DNA from 2 places in the Peribacillus phoenicis genome. Region 1 is predicted to be linked to the other one. Evidence: riboswitches for the same ligand, from Rfam matches in the RefSeq annotation. Region 1 holds a riboswitch; the other holds the start of a gene.
What was found. A riboswitch is a leader RNA that binds a small molecule or an ion and turns the genes downstream of it on or off. The one in region 1 is predicted to bind glycine.
Positions count from the first base shown of each region.

Region 1 (7,804 bases):
ATCTAAATATCTATCACAAAGACTGCAAGCGCTATACGAACTCCCGATAGTCGGTGATATCCGGCAGCGCGGCTTCATGATTGGAGTGGAAATCGTCAAAGACCGCCAAACAAAAGAAACGTTCACCCTCCAAGAGAATGTCGTTTCCGGAATCATCCATACAGCACGGGAAAATGGCCTGATCATTCGGGAACTTGGTCCAGTCATCACGATGATGCCGATCCTATCCATGTCAGAAAAGGAACTCGATTTCATGGTCGAAACCGTCTACCGTGCCATTAAGGAAGTCTCCATTCATAAAGGATTGATTCCAGCAGCTAACTGATACACAAGGAACCGGAAGAGCAGAGCTCATCCGGTTCCTTCTATACTTTGTAGGGACTTCGTGAAGGAAGATCACAGACATTACATGGTATTCAAGGAACGTAATACTATTTATGCAGATAAAATTTAAGGATTCTAAAGTAAATAACCCTAATGATTCCTTTCTTTTTCTGCCCGTTTTTCAATCTTAAGGGTGTACCTTTTACACGAATTTGGATTGTCCATAAATTTTGCATCGTATTTAAATGGACTTTTTTGCTCGTTTCATATTTTTTCCAATTTACCCATCCTGTCTGCATCATATATTTTTCTCCTTATAAAAAAGAAAAGAAAGGTCATCCTAATGGAGTAATTCCAATAATGACATAAGGAGAGAAGCTACATGCCTCAACAACAAATTGATATCAATCAATTAAACCAAGCAAAAGCAAACGTTACCCTAACACAAACCTTACTTTCACAAGCAATTGAAAAATCTTCCTCTGATCCAACCTTGGCACAAGAAGCCATTAAACAAGCTGCTCAAGAAATCGCGCAAGCCCAGTCTTCCGTAAATCAGGTTTACAGTGCAGTACAAGCTCAGCAAGCGGAATGATTTTGGGAAAATGAAAATAAAACTGGCCTATCCCAATTGAGGAATAGGCCTTTTAATAACGAATGTTTTTGGTGCATCCAAGCTTTTTCAGACCCACTTCTTTAAAGGCGGTATACTTTGAGGGAATTTAAACGTATTGTACGGATCATATCTCGTTTTCACTTCCCGAAGCCGCTTAAAATTTTCTCCATAGTACGCAGTTGGCCAATCTTCGATGAGGATATCCGGCCAATTCACGTAGTCACCTGTAGTATATGGTGACAAAGCGCATTTAAGTTCTTTAATCCAATGGATGTTTTGCCGCTCTTCTTCTGGATTCGTCCATGTAGCCAGATACTCCTGGGCGATGATGGCATCCCGATAATAAAAAGCCGTTTCATTTGGGGCCACACGGCCAGCGGCCCCTCCTAAGGATTGGTGCCAAATGGCTGCATTTTCATTTGGAACGTTTTCCAAAAAATGCTTCATCGTCAAGATTGCTTGCCGTTGAAAAGGTTTTTCTATGAAAGACCCCGACCGCTTGCGATGGGCCGGTCGATTTCCACTTGGATCATTAAAGAATTGCACAGCATCAATGTACGGAACTTCCTTTATCATGATATTTGCTGGAGAACCTGCTCTCGTCAAAGGCTTTAGAAGCTGCTGCAACCTATATGATGGCCCAACAAATTCACCTTGAGCGATAATTTGGTTTACTTCCTTTGACTTGAATTCGATTTCTGAAGTTAAACACTCTTCAACTTGAGGGGCCCAATCCTGCCAGGCTTCAAACACCGCTTCAAAATCTTCCCATCCCCATGTGACGGAGAAAATCGATACCCTTGATACGGGGTGTACCCTGAAGGTAAGAGAAGTGACTATGCCAAAGTTTCCCCCTCCTCCCCCGCAGCATGCCCAAAATAAATCACTATTAATTTTCCTATTTGCTTTAATGAGTTTGGCGCTTCTCTTTCCGCACGCCCTTACCATTTCTATTTCAAGCAAATTGTCACAAGTAAGTCCAAAGCGTCTCGATAACATACCTATTCCACCGCCAAGCGTAAGGCCTACAAGACCAACACCGCTTTCGGTCCCAGCCGGAATCGTCGTGCCATACTTCCATAGCATATTATATACTTGACCTAAATCAGCTCCTGCTTCGATTTTTGCAATCATTTTTTCACGGTTGACCTTGATATTGTACATTTCACTTATATCAATGATTAGACCGCCATTCACTAATGAAAAATTCTCATAACTATGCCTGCCGCTCCTAACCCGGAAAGGTGTATGATTTTCCCGGGCCCACTTCAATGAATTCAACACATCATTGGAATTTTGACAAAACACAATGACCTTTGGGAATTTAGAAAAACTTAAGTTATTATTTATCCTGGCATGCTCATACTCAGCATCATTAGGTGTAACGACCCGCCCGGTAAGCTTTGTTCTTTCCAAAATATAACCCCTTCCTCGGGTAAGATGATGTTACATCCTATGAAAAAATCTGTCAGGAAGACACATTCCATAAGCGACCCACCGCTGGCATCCCTTGTTACGGGGTCTAATTAGCTTTACTCATGAATTTCGCTGGTTTACTCTAGTTTCGTAGCTTTACTCGTGAGTTTCGACGATTTACTCGTGAATTCCATTGATTTACTCGAGTTTCGCTGGTTTACTCATGAGTTTCGCCGTTTTACTCGTGAGTTTCACTTGTTTACTCGTGAGTTTTGCCGTTTTACTCGTGAATTTCGCTGGTTTACTCGTGAATTTCGCTGGTTTACTCGTGAATTCCGCTGATTTACTCGTGAATTCCAACAATTGATCACCAAAGACAAAAAAGCCCTTCTCGAATTAAGAGAAGGGCTTTCCAATAGAGTTGCTTATCCCGAAATTTCATCATCGGATTTAACATCCAATGGTGTTCGTTTATCCATTTTCAGGATGTAATAACTTGCCACGACCAAACCTAGGAAAACGATTCCGACAACCAAGGAAATCCTTGTACTAGGATTGATCCACATACCGACCAGCACCATCAGTAAAAAGGCTATTGTCGAATAGTTACTGAAAGGGGCCAACGGCATCTTGAACGGATGCTTCTCCATTTCAGCGGCATTTACTTTTCTGAATTTAAGCTCACTGATAAGTAAGACAAACCATGGAATCATCCCAGGCAATACACTCGCACTGTACACATAAAGGAATAATTGCGGCGGTGCAAGGTAATTCAGGATAACCCCGATGCCCAATCCTAAAAGTACAGCGATCGTGCAATATGCCGGCACTCCATTTTTAGATACTTTAGCAAAGATTTTCGGAGCTTGGCCATTCAATGCAAGTGTGTAAAGCATACGCCCTGCACTGAAAATACCACTGTTGCATCCAGACATTGCCGCAGTGATTACGACAAAATTGATGATTCCTGCTGCTGCTGTGATACCTATTTTTGCAAAGGTTGAAACGAATGGGCTTCCTAAGTCATCCAGTTGATCCCAAGGGAAGACTGTCACGATGACGAATATGGCGCCAATATAGAAAATTAAAATGCGCCATATGATCGACTGGATCGCTTTTGTTACGGTCTTCGTTGGATCTTTCGCTTCTCCGGCTGTGATGCCGATAAGCTCAACGCCTTGATAGGATGCCACGACAAGGGAAAGCGCAAAGAAGAATCCTGTCCAGCCTCCCGTAAAGAAGCCGCCATTTTCCCAAAGATTCGATAATCCAATCGCATCCCCGCCATTCCCTATTCCAAAGAAGATAAGGCCAACGCCGGCAACGATCATCAATACAATCGTTATGATTTTTATAAGCGCAAACCAGAATTCAAATTCCCCGAAGGATTTGACGGAAATGAGGTTGGCCGCCCCCAAGATGATCATGGCGACCACACCTGGTATCCAGGCCGGTAACTCCGGGAACCAATATTGCATATACAACCCAACCGCGATGATTTCGGACATTCCGACGATTACCCATTGAAACCAATTGCTCCAAGCAGTCATATAACCTGCCAAAGGATGTATATAGCTGCTCGCAAAGGTTGCAAATGAACCTGTAGTCGGTTCTAAATATAGCATCTCACCCATGGAACGCATGATGAAAAATATAAAAATACCTGCGATGGCATAAGCAAGCATTACAGAGGGCCCGGTCCATTTGATCGTGCTCGCCGATCCCATGAATAACCCGACACCGATGGTTCCGCCCAAAGCTATCATTTGAATGTGACGTGCTTCCAGCCCTCTCTTTAATTCCTTGTTCGACATGTTTAACTCCCCCAGATGCAATATCGGTAATGCTTTTCTATCCTTACCACGAACGACTCTCTATTAATTATTGCGATTAGAAATGCTCTATCGAAGAAAAAATATCAATAACACTTCAATTATGTTTTCTTATCTTATAATAGTAAATATTCTGTAAAAATACAATTGTATTTTTGAAATAAACAGTTGCCAAATATATCTTGGCAATTTCCCTAATCTAAAAATATCATTTCAAAAAAATGATGATCAATATTTCATAATAGTGATCATCCAAAAAATAAATTTTTCAAGTACCTTAATAAAAATTAAGATCACTATAAAACTGCAGATATTGCCTTTTTCACTTCAAAAAAACTTGTTGACCTACCGAAAAATAGATGATAGAATTCCAATATTATTTTATAAGCATAATGAATGATTCAGCAGTGGTAGATTATCACTGACGACATTTATTCACAACCGCATACAAGCAAGCGATGAATGCTATGGATGACACTATAGCAGGAGCAGCTTCTGGAGAGACTGTACAAGATGCAGCGCCGAAGGATTCACAATCTCAGGCAAAAGGACAGAAGAGTAACGAATGATAAAATTGTTATTCTGAACCCTTTAAGAGATTGGTATTATCCAATCTCTTTTTTTTATTGTCCATTTTGTGGTTGGACTAAAAACAACAGCTTTAAAACCAATGGGAAAGGCAAGCTGGACGAAAAAATCACGTCCCTCTCTCCAAGACCATGCAGGTAAACTCATTCACTACTAAGACTATAAAAAAACGGGGGCGTAGGAATTGGCTAAACAAGAATTAAAAAGAGATTTAAAAAATAGACATGTACAACTGATTGCAATAGGAGGAACCATTGGCACCGGATTATTTTTAGGTTCCGGAAAAGCCATACAATTGGCAGGTCCTTCTATTTTATTTTCCTATCTGATAATAGGGATTGCCTTGTTTTTTGTGATGAGGGCACTAGGTGAATTGCTCTTATCCAATGCAGGGTATGCATCATTCACTGAATTTGCAACCGAATATGTCGGTCCATGGGCAGGCTTCGTGACAGGTTGGACATATTGGTTCTGTTGGATCATGACCGCAATGGCCGATATCATAGCTGTCGGCGTCTATATACAATATTGGTTCGATATCCCTCAATGGATTCCGGCTCTAATATGCCTGGTCATTCTTTTAGGATTGAACCTATTGACCGTTAAATTATTTGGTGAATTGGAATTCTGGTTTGCCATCATTAAAGTAATCACGATCATCGCCTTGATCATCGTGGGAATCATCCTTTTGATCATCGGCTTCAATACCAATACCGGAACGGTTTCCCTAACGAACCTATGGAATCATGGGGGCATGTTCCCCAATGGCATTTCCGGATTCCTGTTATCTTTACAACTGGTCGTCTTCTCATTTGTCGGTGTCGAATTGGTCGGGGTTTCCGCAGCAGAAACGGCAAACCCGAGAAAGAACATTCCATCTGCCATCAATAAAATCCCTGTCCGGATTTTACTTTTCTATGTTGGTGCACTATTCGTCATTCTCTGCGTCAACCCATGGACACAACTGGATGCCACGAGCAGCCCATTTGTAGAGGTCTTTGCGTTAATCGGCATTCCTGTCGCTGCAGGGATCATCAACTTCGTCGTTTTGACTTCCGCTGCTTCTGCATGCAACAGCGGTTTATTTTCAACGAGCCGAATACTTTATACGTTAAGCAGGAATGGCGAAGCCCCTGCTAAACTGGAAAAATTAAATAAACAGGCTGTTCCGGGCAATGCCTTATTAACATCCACAATCGTTGTATCAATAGGGGCATTATTAAGCAAGCTGATACCGGAACAGGCATTTACTGTCGTGACGACCATCAGTGCCATCTGTTTCATATGGGTATGGAGCATTATCTTGATCTCCCATATCAAATATTCGAAAACAAGGCCTGACCTAAGAGCCGAATCGACTTTCAAGGCTCCTTTTACACCTTTTGTCAATTACGTCATTTTAGGATTATTCCTGTTCATCCTTATTGTTATGCTATTCGCTGAAGCTACACGACTATCACTGCTCTTGACCCCAATCTGGTTCATCCTCTTGGTGATACTATATAACTATCGGAAAAAAAGATAGCTAAAGGAAAAAAGCCTTGAACTCAATATGAATTCAAGGCTTTATCTGTCTTATGAACATATCAGGGTTCGGCTGTCTGCGCACAGTTGCTCAAATATATCAGGCAACTGCATTAAATTTTATATCAAAATAGTGTAAGCTAATATATATTATCGGACCTTTTCCGTCATGTATGAATTTTTCATCCCGGTTTGGTTCACCCATCCATCAGTGGCATTAAAGAATAAACCACCATTGGTGGGCGTTTCACTTTATTTAAAACAGAGGGGGTTGTTTAATGAAGATTATATATATTCTTACTCTAGTTCCTTTTATAGGCATACTAGGATTTCTGCCTTTTGTTAATAAAATAGAACCATATGTATTAGGGATGCCTTTCAATATGTTCTGGATGGCTATGTGGGTGGTCCTTACCTCTGCCATACTCGGCATCATGTATAAGCTGGATCCCAGGAATCGGGAAGGTGACCAGGAATGAATATTGCTCTCTTAATCATTTTAGCATTTTTACTTCTATCGATATTTTTAGGCATACGCTCTTCAAAAGGAAAAGATATGGACTTGGAACAATGGACGGTGGGCGGACGCGGTTTTGGTGCGATATTCGTCTTTCTGCTGATGGCCGGGGAAATCTATACGACCTTCTCCTTCCTTGGCGGCAGCGGCTGGGCTTATGGCAAGGGCGCACCCGCTCTATATGTTCTAATTTACATTACTTTGTCTTACGTATTATCCTATTGGCTCCTGCCGGAAATTTGGAGATATGCCAAGGAAAATAAACTGATGTCTCAATCCGATTTCTTTGTAAGCAAATATAAGAGTCCCGGTTTAGGAATTTTGGCTGCGCTTGTCGGTGTGGTGTCGATGATTCCAGTGATCGTCGTGCAGCTGAAAGGATTGGGGATCATTGTCTCAGAAGCATCTTATGGTGCCATCTCTATGTCTGAGGCAGTTTGGATGGGGGCGATCAGCCTTACCATTTATGTGATGATCTCCGGTATACACGGATCAGTTTGGACAGCGGTCATTAAAGATATCATGATGGTCGCCATAATAGGATTTTTGGGGATTTATCTGCCGATTCATTACTTTGGCGGATTTCAGCCGATGTTTGAAGCGATTGATGCGGCCAAGCCTGGTTTTCTAAAGTTCCCAGATCAGGGACTTAGCGTATCATGGTTCATCTCCACGGTAATATTGCTCGTATTCGGTTTCTATATGTGGCCCCAGGTTTTCAGCGCTGTTTATTCAGCACGCAGCGGCAAGGTATTTCGAAAAAATGCCATTATCAGCCCATTATATACACTCATGCTGTTATTCGTCTTTTTCGTTGGGTTTACAGCTATATTGAAAGTGCCCGGACTCGTTGGGGCAGATGCAGACCTCTCATTGCTGCGCCTTTCGATCGAGACCTTTGATCCATGGTTTATAGGCATAATCGGCGGAGCTGGATTGTTGACCGCATTGGTGCCGGGATCCATGCTTTTGATGAGCGTCGCTACA
Region 1 covers NZ_JBDFMF010000001.1:269,820-277,623, reverse strand. Annotated here, with positions in the region: gene bioA (adenosylmethionine--8-amino-7-oxononanoate transaminase) at 1-325, shown strand, start outside; gene ABC374_RS01325 (hypothetical protein) at 707-919, shown strand; gene ABC374_RS01320 (FAD-binding oxidoreductase) at 1,007-2,356, opposite strand; gene ABC374_RS01315 (hypothetical protein) at 2,555-2,716, opposite strand; gene ABC374_RS01310 (amino acid permease) at 2,782-4,170, opposite strand; glycine riboswitch at 4,674-4,752, shown strand; gene ABC374_RS01305 (amino acid permease) at 4,961-6,301, shown strand; gene ABC374_RS01300 (DUF3311 domain-containing protein) at 6,579-6,779, shown strand; gene ABC374_RS01295 (sodium:solute symporter family protein) at 6,776-7,804, shown strand, end outside.

Region 2 (7,804 bases), 3.0 Mb from region 1:
CGCCGTATCAGGTCCGACAACACGCTTTAAATCTTCAAGGTCGACTAATCCATTTTCATCGGATTTTACTGTAATCGTTTCAAGTCCGGCAACAGTGGCAGAGGCAGGATTCGTACCGTGTGCAGAATCAGGTACAATCACTTTCGTCCGTTCTGTATCGCCATTCGCTTCGTGAAAAGCGCGAATCATCATTAACCCTGTCCACTCACCATGTGCACCTGCTGCAGGCTGTAATGTCACTTGGTCCATCCCGGTGATTTCCGTTAAGTGTTCCTGCAAATCAAATAAGAGTCCCAATGCTCCCTGAACGGTAGCCGGATCTTGATATGGATGGATATGGGCAAAGCCGTTGAAGCGTGCCACGTTTTCATTTATTTTCGGATTATATTTCATCGTGCATGAACCCAGCGGATAAAAACCCGAATCCACCCCATGATTCCGTTTGGAGAGTGCTGTATAGTGACGCATGATATCCAGTTCGGACACCTCAGGCAGTTCTGCCTCTTCTTCACGGATGTAGTCGGCAGGAAGAATTTCTTCGAGCGGAATAGTTGCAACATCCATTTCTGGCAGACTGTACCCGATTCGACCGGAAGTACTGATTTCAAAAATGAGTGATTGATCTTGATTATTCATGTTGATCCCCCAATTCCTGCGCAAGTGCATCAATTTCTTCTTTTGTTCTAAGTTCAGTTACCGCAACCAGCATATGGTCTTTCAGCTCAGGATAAACCGTCCCTAAATCAAAGCCACCGATCATCCCTTTTTCAAAAAGGTTTTTATTGATTTCTGAAAACGAAGCAGGCAGTTTAATGACAAATTCATTGAACGAAGGACCATCGAATATCACTTCCACCCCTTTTGCCATAATTGCTTTTTTCGCATAATGAGCTTTTTGAATATTTTGCACGGCCATTTCTTTGACACCCTTTTTCCCAAGCGCGGTCATTGCAACAGAAGCTGCCAACGCATTCAAAGCTTGATTGGAACAAATGTTGGATGTGGCTTTGTCACGGCGAATGTGCTGTTCACGAGCTTGAAGCGTCAGTACAAATCCCCGTTTACCATTTTCATCCACTGTTTGACCGACGAGTCGGCCCGGAACTTTCCGAACAAGTTTATTAGTAACGGCAAAATATCCACAATGAGGTCCACCGAATGCCGCTGGAATGCCGAATGGCTGAGCATCCCCCGTTACGATATCTGCACCAAGTGCACCAGGGGATGTCAATGCTCCCAATGCAAGCGGATTACTGGAAACGATAAACATCGACTTGACGCCATGAATGATTTCCTCCATTTCTTTCAATGGCTCGATGCGGCCAAAAAAGTTCGGATATTGCACGATCACTCCTGCAATGTCCTCATTCGCCAATTCCCTTAAAGCAGCTAAGTCCGTCACACCGTCTTTAAAAGGAATTTCGATCACTTCCACGCGTTGCCCTTTCGCATATGTCTTAACGACTTCTCTTGATTCAGGATGAACGGCTCCTGAAATGAGAATCTTTTTGCGTCGTGTCTGGCCTGAAGCAAGCATGGCTGCTTCAGCCAGCGCTGTTCCGCCGTCATACATGGAGGAGTTAGCCACATCCATGCCCGTCAATTCACATATCATCGTTTGATATTCAAAGATGGCCTGAAGCTCCCCCTGTGAAATTTCAGGCTGATAGGGTGTATAAGCCGTGTAAAATTCAGAACGGGATAGAACATGATCGACGATGACCGGCGCGTAATGGTCATAGACACCCGCACCAAGGAAGGAAGCATAGTTTTTAAGGTCCGCATTCTTGGCAGCAAGCCTTGATAATTCTTTCATTAATGCAGGTTCAGATTTAGCAGGCTTGATATCGTATTCTCCTTGAAAACGAACGCTTTCAGGGATATCACTGAAAAGTTCTTCAGCAGTGGATACCCCTATCGCTTTCAGCATTTCTTGTTTATCTTGCTCTGTCATGGGTAAATAACGATGTTTCATCTAATGACCATTCCCCTCTATTTACGTGGTTTTTTATAAAAAGGTGTTTGTATTATAACGGCTTTCAAACGTTTGGAACGGATTTCCACTTCGACTTCCGCATCCAGCACCGAAAATTCCTTATCGATAAGTACCAAACCCACGTTTTTCTTCAACGTTGGTGATTGGGTACCGGTCGTGACCTCGCCAATGACTTTATCACCGCTGTAGACCTTATACCCATGACGTGGAATGCCACGGTCAATCATTTCAATTCCCACAAGCTTGCGGGAAGCTCCTTTCTCCTTTTGCTCAGCAAGAACGGCTTTCCCGAAAAAATCAACTTCCTTATCCACTTTTACTGCAAAACCAATCCCGGCTTCTATCGGGGTGATGTCCGCTGAAAGCTCCTGCCCATACAGCGGCAGTTTCGCTTCAAAACGCAGGGTATCACGAGCACCTAAACCAATCGGCTGAACCCCCTCTTCGTTTCCGGCATCCATAATCGCCTTCCAAAGGGCAGGACCATTTTCACTGTCACTATATATCTCAAAGCCATCCTCACCAGTGTACCCAGTACGGGATACCAGCGTGGAGATGCCGTTAATCATGACATTTTCCTTGAACTTGAAAAATCCTATTTCACTTAAGGCAGTATTTCCCGATAGTTTTTGTAATATCTTCTCTGCAGCTGGTCCTTGAAGTGCCAGCTGTGTATAGTCACTCGATACATTCGTAATTTGGACATCTTCCGTTAAATTAGCTTGCAGCCAATTGAAATCTTTTTCTGTATTCGCTGCATTGACCACGAGCAGATAGTCGTCCTCAGCCCTTTTATACACGATAAGATCATCGACCGTGCCTCCGTTTTCATAACACATGGCGGTATATTGGGCACCGCCCTGTTGCAGCTTTGATATATCATTGGTCAGCATCTTCTGTAAAAAGGAAAGGCTTCCGGGACCCTTAACATCGACTTCACCCATATGGGAAACATCGAATAACCCCGCTTTTGTTCGTACGGCTTCATGTTCGTCCTTTATACCCGAAAATTGGACAGGAAGTTCCCAGCCGCCAAAATCAATCGTTTTACCTCCGTATTCACGATAAACCTCAAATAGTGGTGTTCTTTTTAAATTGGTCAAAAAATGACCCCCTTCAGATTTTTTTTAATTAATTGGCTTCATTATCAAAAGCTTCTTGTCATTACGCATCAGATATTTCCTGATTCATGATGTGAAAAAAGCACAAAAAAGGACAGAGAAAGCCCGTTTGAGCTTTTTCTCTGTCCTGAAACCTGAAAGTTTACCTATGTAATAGGTTTTCCCCTTTGGTGGCCGTCCCAAAATGGGCGGCGCTCTCCAGAGTTGCGTCCAATAAGAGTTCTTTTGCCTGAGAGATTCACTGCTAAGTTTGCTCCTTCGGCGCTACATCCGTAGTCTCTCCCCTTATCTTCACCCGCATATAAATGGTCTACCAATGAAAGGAAGCGAATAAGCCACCAAGCATCGGTAAAACCCCTGAGCATCGTGGAATGCATTCTCTGCCAATTCTCCTGAAACTTCAGAAACCGTTTGATTGGTCTCCTTCAGTAATCTTGGATAAATTAGGAGCCTATAGCCCATACTAAGAAAACGCGAACTGCAAATCGATGTACAAAGATTCTTTGTAGCGTTTGGAAATTGGAATTTTCTAAATATACTTATATCCTACCCTAAGAAACTTATCTCTGCAATATCTTTTGAAGAGAAATATTTTTCTTACTTCACATATGAAATGTTCGGGTTTTGACCTTTTATTAAGGAAATTATGATTTAAGAGGGAGTTATTTCTATGAAAATCAATATATCCTTTAATTCTGAATGGACTGACGAGTTTCTGCAAAAGATGGAAAATGACGGTCCATGGGGGAATTGGGAGCTTTATAAGCTGGCGGTTCAAATGGAGGAAAATCTTATCATCCCTGATTTTGAAGGTTTACAGGCGCCCAAGCACCTTCCGCAGTTAACCCCGCTTCCGCATCAATTGGAAGCAGCCAAGCAAGTGGTGGAAAAGATGAATGGAAAGGCCATTTTAGCTGATGAGGTAGGGCTCGGAAAAACAATTGAAGCTGGATTGATACTAAAAGAGTATATGATTAGGGGCCTTGTAAAAAAAGTTTTGATCCTTGTTCCGGCTTCCCTTGTCACACAATGGGCTTTTGAATTGAATACCAAGTTTCATATACCGGCAGTCGTTCAGAGAAAAAGTTATGTTTGGGACTCCTGTGATGTGGTCATTTCATCCATTGATACAGCCAAACGCGCTCCACATCGAGATATCATTTTCAAGCAGGAATACGACTTCATCATTATTGATGAAGCTCATAAACTTAAAAATAATAAGACAAAGAACTATGAATTCGTCCAAAATCTGAAAAAGAAATTTTGTTTACTCCTGACAGCCACTCCGATTCAAAATAAAGTCGAGGAAATTTTCCACCTCGTTTCGTTATTGAAACCGGGCCACTTGGGAAATGCCTCACTTTTTTCGGAAAAGTATAAAGGGAAAGGCCGGAACATAATTGAAGATGAACACCTAAAGGAACTTGTCAATACTGTCATGATTCGAAACCGGCGGGCCGATACTGGCATTGAATGGACAAAACGGCATGTAGAGACCATCACCATTGAATTTTCTCCAACGGAACAAGCATTGTACGATGCCGTTTCCAAATTCAAACCTATTTCGGATGGTTCTAAAGGAAGCGCATTTTCGGCTCTCACTCTCCAAAGGGAAGCATGCAGCAGCAGAGAGGCGGTCTTTTATACATTAAAGAATATGAAAGCTAAATATGATCAGCCTTCCCCTGACTTTTTGGCAAAGCTTGATGATTTATTTTCTAAAGTGAATGAAACGGTTCAGAACTCCAAGGCTGAAAAAGCTTTGGAACTGATCAAGAAAATTGATGATAAAGTCATTATCTTTACCGAATATCGGGCGACTCAGCTATATTTACAATGGTACCTACAGCAGAATGGAATTTCTTCAGTTCCTTTCCGAGGCGGTTTTAAGCGCGGAAAGAAAGATTGGATGCGAGAATTATTCCAAAAGAATATACAGGTATTAATTGCAACAGAAGCTGGCGGGGAAGGGATAAACCTTCAGTTTTGCCATCACTTGATTAATTTTGACCTGCCATGGAACCCGATGAGGCTCGAACAGAGAATTGGACGGATACACCGCCTTGGTCAGGAAGAAGATGTGATGATTTATAACTTTGCCACGAAAAATACAGTAGAAGAACATATTCTGAAGTTATTATATGAAAAAATAAATTTATTCGAGAAAGTAATCGGCGAATTAGATGATATTCTAACCAAACTGGATATTAACAACATTGAAGAATATTTGATTGATGTGGTCGGCGAATCCAAAACAGAGGGCGAAATGAAAATCAAGATGGATAATTTTTCATCGTTAATCCAATTCGCTCAATCAATGAAGGAAGGTGAGGTTCATGCAGCAACGGGAAATTCATGATTTTTTATTAACTTACTTTAAAGCCAACGATTGTGAAATACTGGATAATGCACCAACCCACCTTACAGTCCAATTGACGATTGATATGGATAAAGAATTACTGAACAGACCCTTTTATTGGCATTATCTAGAAAAAACAGGTGGCGTTCCGAACCCAGCACAGATGACTTTCATTACCGATCCAGAACAAGCTCCATCCGATTTAAAGGGAGATATGATTCATTTTGGCTCCCCTCGCCTTCACCAGATTATTCAATCTACCAAAAAGCTGGCAGGGTATACTAGACTTTTTGAGGATACCCCTCCAACAAAAGGGGGAAATAATCCTTTGTTTCCTTGGCTGACCCTGAATGTGAAAATATCCTATCAATGCGACCGTAAAAAGGATACCTTCATGTCGATCGGACTGAATTTAATCTCAGGTGAGATCATGGAAAGATTTCACCATCGGGTTTTACCGATAAAGGTCACCCCAAAAATACCGGATTACTCCTTTACGCTTTCACCGCTCATCATGCCCAAGAGCGGATTGGCAAGACTCGATACATACATCAGGACCAGTTTCGAGGATGATGACCATTCCTGGGCAGAGGAAGCAATGCTTCGCTGGCAGAATGACTTGAATTTATTGGAGCATTTTTACAAGGATATGGACGAAAAAAGTGAGAGCTATTTTACCGAAAAAGATGCCTTAAAAGCTCAATATGAACCCAACATCCGAATATCCATCATCAACGGAGGGTTATTTTACCTTTCAGATAGGGCATTGGGATAAGTAAGAACAATAAAAAAACAGATGCCCTAAGTTCAGGACATCTGTTTTATTTTTTGATATTTTTCCTTACGAACATCGACAAAGCAAAAGGGACAATGCCAAACCAATGGGACATACCATGATTTTTATCCTCTTTTCTGTGACGGCGCTTTTCTTTTCGTTCTTTTTTCGTCAGATTAAAATACTCGACAAGCTGCTGAGTCAGATATTTAATATAAGCGTTTGTAGACATATAAAATCATCACCCTATGCAAAGTATGCCCCGTTTACGCTTCTTTTATTCTTTCGCTTGTTCCCTGAACACGTGTACCTGTCGCTTTCCGTTTAATGTTGATTTTGCGTATTACACAGCCTGCTTTTCCAACCATTCTTTCACTTCCCCCGCTTCTTTATCATATTGAATGATGACCCTTCCCTCGCGGTCATTTTTAGTCGTGGAAGAAAACTCGATATAGACGTAAGGCCCTTCTTCTTTCATTAAGGAATACCGTACCACACCATTAGGGTATGAAATTTTCCCCTGGATGATTTTGGGGATCTCTTCGCCCCACTCTGCCGTCACATCCTTGATCGCTAAATGGACAAGATGGTCGGCCACAAGCGATTCTTCCACTTCTTTATAAAACTTTTTATCGATGATAAACTGATCGATCATTAGTATCGTGAACATGATGAAAACACTCGCTACAATCATTACCATCGGGAAAACGACTCCTTTTTGATTATTCATCGACTTTCGTGACATTCCTAAAGAAAGGATGAAATCTTCGACTGAAAGTAGTCCCTGCTTTATCCGTTATATTTATAACAATGACACTGCCATCCTTCTCAACCCCGAATTTCGAAATGTTCTGTAAGATGACCTCATGCCCCATACCATTCACTCGTCTTCGGACCTTATCTTCATATTGTTCAAACGATGATAATTGTTCATCTGAATGCAGCAAATATAATTTATTTCCCATTACATCCTGAGCTTTGGAACTCCGGACCTCCTGCTTCATTTGCATGGTAAAGACCTCCCACTCTTTAGAATGTAATTCATCAACGGACCCCATCTGGGTGTGAATGATTGAAAAAAGCTGTAGAACAAAAAGGGACGTCGTCATTAATATCATTAAAGAAAAAAACATTTCAATCATCGTAAAGCCATCATTTTTTCGCAGCATCACAAATGGATTCAAGATTACCCGATTCATCTTCATAACGTACACACCCTTCAATCATCCCCGGGAAATCCCCATGGTCCTTCCAAACCAATTCATAGGATTTTTTTTTGTAGAAGATTTCCTGACCAATTGCTTGTATCTCCCCATCCATGAACGCCGTCAATCTTTCATATAATAAATGGTGGGCTTCTGTCCTTACGGCAATATCTTTCCGATGCGTCATTAACTCTTCAAGAATCGGTAAAATGGCAAGGACCAGGAAAATACAAATGGAAAATGCGGCCATCAGCTCAAGGTAAACGTAACCTTTACAATTTCTCAATCCTGAACCTCCCTTTACCGATATTGAGGACTAATTTGTACATTCCTTTTGACGTATCAATC
Region 2 covers NZ_JBDFMF010000001.1:3,281,645-3,289,448, forward strand. Annotated here, with positions in the region: gene gcvPB (aminomethyl-transferring glycine dehydrogenase subunit GcvPB) at 1-636, opposite strand, end outside; gene gcvPA (aminomethyl-transferring glycine dehydrogenase subunit GcvPA) at 629-1,975, opposite strand; gene gcvT (glycine cleavage system aminomethyltransferase GcvT) at 1,993-3,099, opposite strand; glycine riboswitch at 3,238-3,321, opposite strand; glycine riboswitch at 3,325-3,412, opposite strand; gene ABC374_RS16050 (DEAD/DEAH box helicase) at 3,788-5,476, shown strand; gene ABC374_RS16055 (YqhG family protein) at 5,454-6,251, shown strand; gene ABC374_RS16060 (YqzE family protein) at 6,298-6,483, opposite strand; gene comGG (competence type IV pilus minor pilin ComGG) at 6,595-6,951, opposite strand; gene comGF (competence type IV pilus minor pilin ComGF) at 6,974-7,456, opposite strand; gene ABC374_RS16075 (hypothetical protein) at 7,404-7,742, opposite strand; gene comGD (competence type IV pilus minor pilin ComGD) at 7,729-7,804, opposite strand, start outside.
Region 2: it holds a riboswitch for glycine, as region 1 does, so the genes downstream of both, gcvT (glycine cleavage system aminomethyltransferase GcvT) here and ABC374_RS01305 (amino acid permease) in region 1, are expected to answer to the same signal.